4 regions of the Mesorhizobium sp. LSJC285A00 genome follow, and region 2 is predicted to be linked to each of the others. Evidence: predicted binding sites of a transcription regulator. Region 2 holds the regulator's gene; each other region holds the start of a gene.

Region 1 (2,202 bases), on a different contig from region 2:
GACGCAGGAGCCGGCCGACAATTCGTGGCGCGAGCTGGTGGCGCTGCTCGGCACCATCGAGCCGACCGAGCTGATCGACCCGACCATCGGCGCCGAGCGGCTGCTCTACAGGCTGTTCCACGAACATGGCGTGCGCGTCTTCGGCGGCGTGCCGGTCGCCGACCAATGTTCCTGCTCAAGGGACAAGATACGCGGCATCCTCGAGGGGTTTTCCGCGCAGGAGATCAAGGACAGCACCGAAGATGGCGGCATCCACGTCGCCTGCGAGTTCTGCTCGAAGCAGTACGACTTCGACCCGGCGGAGTTTGCAACTCAGTAGCATCTCTTCCTTCTCCCCGTTCACGGGGAGAAGGTGCCCGAAGGGCGGATGAGGGCAGCGCGAACTTTGGTGAATGGCCGCGCATAGCCTAGGTCATGTGCGTGGAAGATAACCTCATGACTCTGGCGCTGCCCCTCATTGCCCTGCCGGGCATTTCTCCCCGTATAGTGACGGGGAGAAAACCCCTAATTCACCGTCCGTCGGGTCCCCGGCAGATCCAGCGAAAACGCGGGAATAGCGACGTCGAACGTCTCGCCCTTTTTGTTGCGCATGGTGTAGTGGCCGACCATGAAGCCGGAGGGCGTCGAGAGCGGGCAGCCTGACGTGTATTGATAGCTGTCGCCGGGATTGAGCTCAGGCTGGTCGCCGACCACGCCGGCGCCGCGCACTTCCTCGACCCGGCCGCTGCCGTCGGTGATGTGCCAGTAACGCGCCATAAGCTGCACGAAATCGTCCGACTGGTTGTCGATCGTCACCTGGTAGCCCCAGACATAACGGTTCTCCGCCGGGTCCGAGCGGTCCTCCAGGTAGAACGGTCTGACCTGCACTTCGATGTTGCGCGTGACGGCGCGGTACATGGGCTGCTCCGGTTGCGCAGCAGGGAACATTTGTCGCGCCATGCGGTTTGATACGCGCAGAGCGGCATGTCCTGCCAGCCTCAAAGCGCAGTGCCGACAAACAATGTCATTTAAGTGACACATGACAATGTTGGTGTGCGCAAACCTTGCCGGCGACTCAAGGCCCATCTGTCGACTGACAAAGCAGCCGCGAGCGGCCTTTCCGGAGTGACCAGATCTCGATGGAACCAGCTCTCACAGCCGCCTTCGCTTCCTCCGCTTTGCTTCTTTCCAATCTCGCCAGCATCCTGCTTGCTTCGTCGAAACTGCAAGCGCGTCGCCTTATCCCTCCGCCGTCCGGCGAGCAGCCACCGGTCTCGATCGTCGTGCCGTCGCGCGGCGTGGAGCCGTTCACACAAGAGACGCTGCAGCGAGCCTTCTCGCTCGACTGGCCGCGCTACGAACTGATCTTCTGCGTCGCTCACGCCGACGATCCCGTCGTCAAACTGATAAACAGGGCGATCGTCCTGTTTCCCAACGTGCCGGCCCGGCTGCTGATCGGCGACGACCGCGTCAGCAGCAACCCGAAGCTCAACAACTGCGTCAAGGGCTGGGAAGCGGCGCGCTATCATTGGGTTATTCTGGCGGATTCCAACGTGCTGATGCCAAGGGATTACGTCCAGCACCTGATGGCGGCCTGGCGGACCAATACCGGGCTTATCTGCTCGACGCCGATCGGCTCTCGGCCGGATGGCTTTTGGGCCGAGGTCGAATGCGCGTTCCTCAACACGCTGCAGGCGCGCTGGCAATATGCCGGCGAGGCGCTCGGTCTCGGCTTTGCCCAGGGCAAGAGCATGCTGTGGAACAAGCCGATGCTCGATACCAATGGCGGTATCCGCGCGCTGGCCGCCGAGATCGCCGAGGATGCTGCTGCAACCAAGCTGGTCAACGGACTGGGCCTGCACGTCAATCTCGTTGCCTCGCCTTTCGAGCAACCACTGGGGCAGCGCCGACTTGCCGACATCTGGTCGCGCCAGGCGCGCTGGGCGCGGTTGCGCCGCGTCACCTTCCCACTGTTTTTCGCACCCGAGATCCTGACCGGCGTCGCCGTGCCGTTGGCGTTGGCGCTGGTGGCGGCCGCAAGTGCCGGCATCAGCCTGCCGGCCACGGTGATGGCCGTGCTGACGGCGGCCTACATTCCCGAATGCGCGCTGGCCGCGGCCAAGGGCTGGCATCTGTCGCTGCGCATGGTCCCGGCGATGATGGTCCGCGACATGATGCTTCCCGCCATCTGGGCGCGCGGCTGGCTGAGCGGCGCCGTCGACT
Region 2 (2,202 bases):
CCGCGACATGGGCGATCTGGCAGGCTCGATGGTCAGCGGCTCGACCAGGGCGCTGCTCAATTCGGACAATGCGCTGGCACAGCGTGTCGTTTCCGACGACGCCATCATGGATGCGCGCCAGCGCGAACTGGACGACCGCGCCATCACGCTGATCGCCAAGCGCCAGCCGATGGCCAACGATCTGCGCGCCGTGGTCGGCTCGATCCGCATGGCCGGCGACCTCGAGCGCATCGGCGATCTCGCCAAGAACATCGCCAAACGCGTCGGCACCGTGGGCTTGAGCGTCACGCCGCGCGACCTCTCGCACTCCATCGATGCCATGGCGCAACTGGTGCTGATCCAGGTGCAAGGCGTCGTCGAGGAATATGCCGCCACCGATGCGGCAGCTCTTGCAAAACTCAGGAATGACGACGAGCGCATCGACGTCAAATACACGTCCGTGTTTCGTGAGCTCTTGACCTACATGATGGAAGACCCTCGCAACATCACCGCCTGCACGCATCTCTTGTTCTGCGCCAAGAATCTTGAGCGCATCGGCGATCATGTCACCAACATCGCCGAAAATGCGTATTATGTGCTGACCGGCCAGCAATTGCCCGCCAATCGTCCGAAGCAGGACGAGACGGCGATGGCCACGCCGGCCTGATGAGGGTGAACTGCCTATGATCGCGCCACGCATCATGGTCGTGGAGGACGAGGAGCCGCTAGGCGTGCTCCTCCGCTACAACCTCGAATCCGAAGGCTATCACGTCGAGGTGGTGACACGCGGCGACGAGGCCGAGATCCGCCTGCAGGAAAACGTGCCCGATCTCCTGGTGCTCGACTGGATGGTGCCCGCTGTTTCCGGCATCGAGCTCTGTCGGCGGCTTAGAGTGCGGCCCGAAACCGAGCGGCTGCCGATCATCATGCTGACCGCGCGCGGTGAGGAAAGCGATCGCGTGCGCGGCCTGTCCACCGGTGCCGACGACTATCTGGTCAAGCCATTCTCGACGCCGGAGTTCATGGCGCGCGTGAAAGCGCTGCTGCGCCGGGCCAAGCCGGAAGTGCTGTCCAGCGTGCTCAAGGTCGGCGACATCGTGCTCGATCGAGAATCGCACCGGGTCTACCGCAAGAAGAGCGAGATCAGGCTCGGACCGACCGAGTTCCGGCTGCTCGAATTCATGATGCGCCATCCCGGCCGCGTGTTCTCGCGCAGCCAGCTGCTCGACAATGTCTGGGGCGAGACGATCTATATTGACGAGCGAACCGTCGACGTGCATGTCGGGCGGCTGCGCAAGGCCGTCAACAACGGCCGCATGCCGGATGTCATCCGTACCATTCGCGGCGCCGGCTACGCTATCAGGGAAGACTAGGATGCTGCGCGTCGCGCCGTTGCCGGCCATTCAGGCGACATGCTTGCCGGATTTTGCCTGAATGCCCGGCGCGAAAATCTCCTGGTCGACGAAGCCGAGCGCGCGCATGGCACAGCCTTCGCGGATCAGCGGCAGCTCGTTGGGCTCGGTGTCGAAGGAGATCGATTTCGAGTGCTGGCCGCCGGCGGTCTGGGCGATCGCTTCGCGCAATGCCGGTTCGATCAGGTCGAAGGCGGCAGCGCTGACGCCGACCATGGCGACGGGTGCCGGATCGATCAGAGCAAACAGGCTGCCGAGGCCGAAGCCGAGCGCCTCACCGGCCCTGCGATAGGCTTCGCGCTCCGGGCCATCGGTTTCGCGGGCGCGCGCGGCGAGTGCGCGCATATCAGCGTCGCCGATATCGACCGGCTCGGCATCTTCGCTCATCATTCTGGCGCTGCGCCAGATGGCGTAGTTTCCGGCATAGGCCTCGACGCAGCCGCGCCGCCCGCAGCGGCAGAGCGCGCCGCCCGGACGGTGGATCATGTGGCCGAACTCGCCGCCCGAGGAATGGGTGCCGGTGAACAGTTCGCCTTTCAGCACCAGTCCCATGCCGATGCCGTGCGACAAGAGGATGGCGATAAAATTGTCGCGGTAGCGCTCGGGCTGGCGCCATTGCAGCGCCACCGCCATCATATTGCAGTCGTTCTCCATGGTGGCCGGAATGCCGAATTCCGCTTCCAACATGTCGGCGAAGGCAATGTCGGTCAGTGGCGTGATTGGCGACCACAGCATGGCCCGCGCCTGCGAATCGGTGATGCCCTGGATGCCCATGGCAATGCGGGCGATGCTCTGGACGTCCAGGTCCGGG
Region 3 (2,202 bases), on a different contig from region 2:
TGGTTCGGGGCGGCGCCGGTGTAGAACACGTTGCGCTCGCTTTCCTCGCCCTCATACTGGACGGGGTAGAACAGGATGTTGTCGAGTTCCGAGAACACCGGCAGCACCGATTTGCGCGACACCGAGGTCCAGCAGCCGAACACGGCGGCGACCTTGTCCTTGGAGATCAGCTCGCGCGCCTTCTCGGCGAAGAGCGGCCAATTGGAGGCCGGATCGACAACGACCGCCTCAAGCTTCTTGCCGAGCAGGCCGCCCTTGGCGTTCTGCTCTTCGATGAGCATCAGCATGGCGTCTTTCAGCGTCGTCTCCGAAATCGCCATGGTCCCCGACAGCGAATGCAGAATGCCGACCTTGATCGTGTCTTCGGCGGCCTTGGCCGGAGACGACATCGACAGGCCGGCGGCGACCACGCCGGCCGAAAACATTTTTGTTATTGTGGAGAAATTACCCCTCATACCGAAGACTCCCAAGCTGGTTGATTGCACCGCGATAAAGCAATGCAACTGCCGTGCCAAACGCAAAGGCGCCGCTCACAAGAAGGGAATAGCCGAGCGTTATCAACTGGTTGGTATATTAGCCTGGAGAAAACAATGGCAGCCAGTGAAAATTGATTGAGCCAAATTTGCGCAGCGCACACGACTTTTGCCTAATTTTCGCCCAAATAGGACAAATGCCTAGTTTTTGATCTCCGGCCGTGGATTCCGGGCGAACAATGTTGCGGCACCGCGCAAAAATAGGGCAAGCTCGCCATTCAAAAGAGAGACGTCATGGCATCTCGCATCTCACGGATTTCCGGCATCCTGCTGCTGATGGCAACGAGCGGCGGCGCGCGCGCCGATTTCAGCGAGGGCAAGCTTCCGGACGGCACCTATCATTGCGAGGTCTACCTGCTCGGCGCCTTCCTCAACCTCGGCGACATCACCATCAAGGGCAATGTCTATACCGGCCCGGTGACGTTCGGAACGGCGCTGCAAGGCTACAATTATCAGATGAACGCCAATGGCGAGATCACCTGGCTCGGGCCGCTGGGCGGCTATACCACCGGTGGCAACTCCGTCTCCATGACACAGGCAACACTGGACGGCGAGACTGCCCCGTCATTCGACATCATTCTGAAGCAGCCCGACGGCGCCTTCACCGCCTCGACCTGCACCAAGGGCTGAGCGATGCGTAGTGCCGCGCCCAGTTGCGGCAAAACCTTCCTCTTATGTCATGTGAATGTTGCCTAAGCAGACTAGGGCAACGGTGCGCCGTAACATCCACCCTGAGAGGCAGACACCATGGCCAATGCACCGTCTTCATCCTCCCCCGTCATCCGCGAAATCATTGCCGAGCGCGTCTCGCGCCGGTCTCTTTTGAAAGGCAGCCTCGCCTCCGGCGCGCTGATTGCCGGCGGCAGTTTTGTCGGCTCCTTGTTTGCCGGCGAAACGCATGCCGCCACAGCGCAGTCGACGCTCGGCTTTCCCGAGCTGAAACGGGTCTACGGCAAGACCCATGCCGCCGCCGAAGGCTATGAGACGACCATCGTCGCGCGCTGGGGCGACCCGCTTGCAGCCGGCCTCGCCGAATTCGACGGCAACAAGGTCGCGGCGGAGGAACAGGAAAAGCGCTTCGGCTACAATTGCGACTACATCGCCTTCATGCCGCTGCCCAAGGGTACGGTGAATTCTGATCATGGCCTGCTCTGCGTCAACAACGAATACATCTCGCCCAATGTGATGTTTCCGGGGATGACCGAGGGCGATGCCGGCAAGACGATGACCAGGGAACAGGTCGATCTCGGCATGGCCGCGATGGGCCATTCGATCGTCGAGGTGCAATTGAAGGACGGCAAGTGGGAAACCGTAGCCGACAGTCCGCTGAACCGCCGCATCACCGCCAACACCGAAATGACCGTTTCCGGACCGGTTGCCGGCCATGCGCTGATGAAGACCTCGGCCGACGCGACTGGCACCAAAGTGCTCGGCACCAGCTACAACTGCAGCGGCGGTTTCACCCCCTGGGGTACGGTGCTGACCTGCGAGGAAGGCGTGTCCGACATTTTCGGCGGCGACCCGAAAAGGGCGCCGACCGCCGACCTGCTTGACCGTTACGGCTTCGACGGCTCCGACATCTATGGCCGCGGCCGCTTCCATGACCGCTTCAACCTCGACAAGGAACCGAACGAGGCCAACCGCTTCGACTGGGTGGTCGAGATCGACC
Region 4 (2,202 bases), on a different contig from region 2:
CATGCGCTCGGCCTCGAGCTTGTGACGCCGGAAGCGAAGGTCGATCCACAATGCTGCGGCTGAAAGCACCAGGATAGCCATGCTGACTGCAGCGGCGGCGAAGGCCTGCGACACCGGTTCGACCGTGAACTGCGATATCTCGATGGAGGAGTCCGGGAAGATCGACACCGCGCCCATGGCGATGAAGTGCAGGCTGCAGATCGCCAGCGTCAACAGGATGGCGGCGGCGATTGTGGCCTGCATGGACGGCCGTCGCAACACGACCAGCAGCGCCAGCGCGGCGAGGGTGACGCCTGCCAGCACCGAGACGCCGACCAGCAGCGGGTTCCAGACGATGCGCCCTTCGACCTCGAAGGCGGCCATGCCGATATAGTGCATGGCGGCGATACCAGCGCCGAGGACCGCGCCGCCGACCAGAGGGTAGTCGATGCCCCGGCGCAAGGTGGCGATCCACATGCCCGCGGCGGTCAGGGCGACGGAACCGGCGAGCGAAAGCGCCGACATTTCCGTATTGTAGGCGTTGGGGATTCCGGGAGAAAAGGCAAGCATTGCGATGAAGTGCGTCGCCCAGATACCGAAGCCGGTGGAAGTGGCTGCTATCATCAGCCAGGTATAGCGGTTGCGCTCGCTCGAGCGGTCGACATGGCGAAGCAGGTTGACCGCCGAGAAGGAAGAAATACCGCAAATGAGCGCTGCCAGTGCGACCAGTCTCAGATCGTGCTCATGCACGATACAATTATAGACCGTCAGCATCTCGCCCCACCTGCTCTCTGACAGCAATCAAGCCGTCCACTTGATTAGTATGTCGCGCTTGACGAAGAATCGGTTATGCGAACTACAACTACAGCGGGTTTTTCGGGTTGTACCTTGCGGCGATCCTGTCTCATTCCAGACAGGGTCACAGCAGCGCTTGGCGCGATGCCGCTCTACCGATCTCGATCTGGCCGAGCGCCGGTATGGCGGCCGCATGGTACAGGTGCGTGGCGCTGTCACGGGGGCCCTTCATGCATCGCCGGCGGTCGGCGATCGTCGCAGGCCCACCGCGCCCATGTATCGCTGAGCCGGCTTGGCATTTCTCTGTGTCCTCGTTGCAGAGCGAGGGGGCGCGAAGTTAGCCGGGTATGAAATTCACGAAACAGCAACAAATCCGTTGTCCGATTGTCATCAGCGACACATATTGCCTTTGCGGGAGTGCCCCTTTCGCCAATGACAAACGGGAGATGAAACATGAAGTTGTTCGGCTTTGCGGCCGGTGTTGCCGCCACCTTGACCCTGCTTTCCACCACCTCCGCCTTCGCCGCCACCCAGATCAGTTGGTGGCATGCCATGACCGGCGCGAATGCCGAGGTGGTCGACAAAATCGCCAAGGATTTCAATGCCAGCCAGAGCGACTATGAAATTCTCCCTGTTTTCAAGGGCACCTATCCCGAAACGCTGAATGCCGGCATCGCTGCCTATCGTGCGGGGCAAGCGCCCGACATCATCCAGGTGTTCGACGTGGGTACCGGCGTCATGATGGCAGCCGAAGGTGCGATCAAACCGGTGGCCGATGTGCTGACCAGCGCCGGCGTGACCTTCGACAAGAGCCAGTATTTGCCCGGCATCGTCGGTTACTATTCGAAGCCGGACGGGACCATGCTGTCCTTCCCCTATAATTCCTCGTCGCCCATCCTCTACTACAACAAGGATATTTTCCAGAAGGCCGGGCTTGATGTGAACAACCCGCCAAAGACCTGGAACGAGGTGTGGGAAGCCGCCAAGAAGATCAAGGCGAGCGGCGCCGCTTCCTGCGGCTATACCTCGACGTGGTTGACCTGGATCCACCTTGAGGCCTTCGCGGCCTGGAACGACGTTTCCTATGGCACCAACCAGAACGGACTTGCCGGAACCGACGTCGAGCTCAAGATCAATGCGCCGATCTTCGTCAATCATTTCCAGGCGCTCGCCGACCTGGCCAAGGACGGCACCTTCAAATATGGCGGCCGTACATCCGAAGCCAAGCAGATCTTTCTTGCCGGAGAATGCGGCATCTTCACCGAATCGTCGGGGGGTCTCGGTGACATCGTCAAGTCGGGCATGAACTACGGCATCGGCCAGCTTCCCTATGATAGTGACGCCAAGGGCGCGCCCCAGAACACCACGCCGGGCGGCGCCAGCCTGTGGGTGTTCGGCAACAAATCGGACGAGGAATACAAGGGCGTC

Evidence for each region. The regulator PhoB, encoded in region 2, activates phosphate uptake and scavenging genes when phosphate is short. The targets are predictions, from matches to a motif close to TGTCATNNANCTGTCAT.
Region 1: a site for PhoB is predicted at 1,002-1,018, ahead of X726_RS156240 (ceramide glucosyltransferase). Genes of this name have one in related genera too.
Region 3: a site for PhoB is predicted at 1,209-1,225, ahead of X726_RS150360 (PhoX family phosphatase). Genes of this name have one in related genera too.
Region 4: a site for PhoB is predicted at 1,149-1,165, ahead of ugpB (sn-glycerol-3-phosphate ABC transporter substrate-binding protein UgpB). Genes of this name have one in related genera too.

What each region holds. Positions count from the first base shown of each region.
Region 1 covers NZ_AYVK01000012.1:167,248-169,449, forward strand. The annotation lists gene X726_RS156250 (Hsp33 family molecular chaperone) at 1-319, shown strand, start outside; gene apaG (Co2+/Mg2+ efflux protein ApaG) at 505-897, opposite strand; gene X726_RS156240 (ceramide glucosyltransferase) at 1,119-2,202, shown strand, end outside.
Region 2 covers NZ_AYVK01000015.1:56,116-58,317, reverse strand. The annotation lists gene phoU (phosphate signaling complex protein PhoU) at 1-646, shown strand, start outside; gene phoB (phosphate regulon transcriptional regulator PhoB) at 663-1,352, shown strand; gene X726_RS154045 (ROK family protein) at 1,383-2,202, opposite strand, start outside.
Region 3 covers NZ_AYVK01000024.1:8,188-10,389, reverse strand. The annotation lists gene urtA (urea ABC transporter substrate-binding protein) at 1-455, opposite strand, end outside; gene X726_RS150355 (hypothetical protein) at 768-1,163, shown strand; gene X726_RS150360 (PhoX family phosphatase) at 1,281-2,202, shown strand, end outside.
Region 4 covers NZ_AYVK01000055.1:31,333-33,534, forward strand. The annotation lists gene X726_RS139750 (EAL domain-containing protein) at 1-753, opposite strand, end outside; gene ugpB (sn-glycerol-3-phosphate ABC transporter substrate-binding protein UgpB) at 1,228-2,202, shown strand, end outside.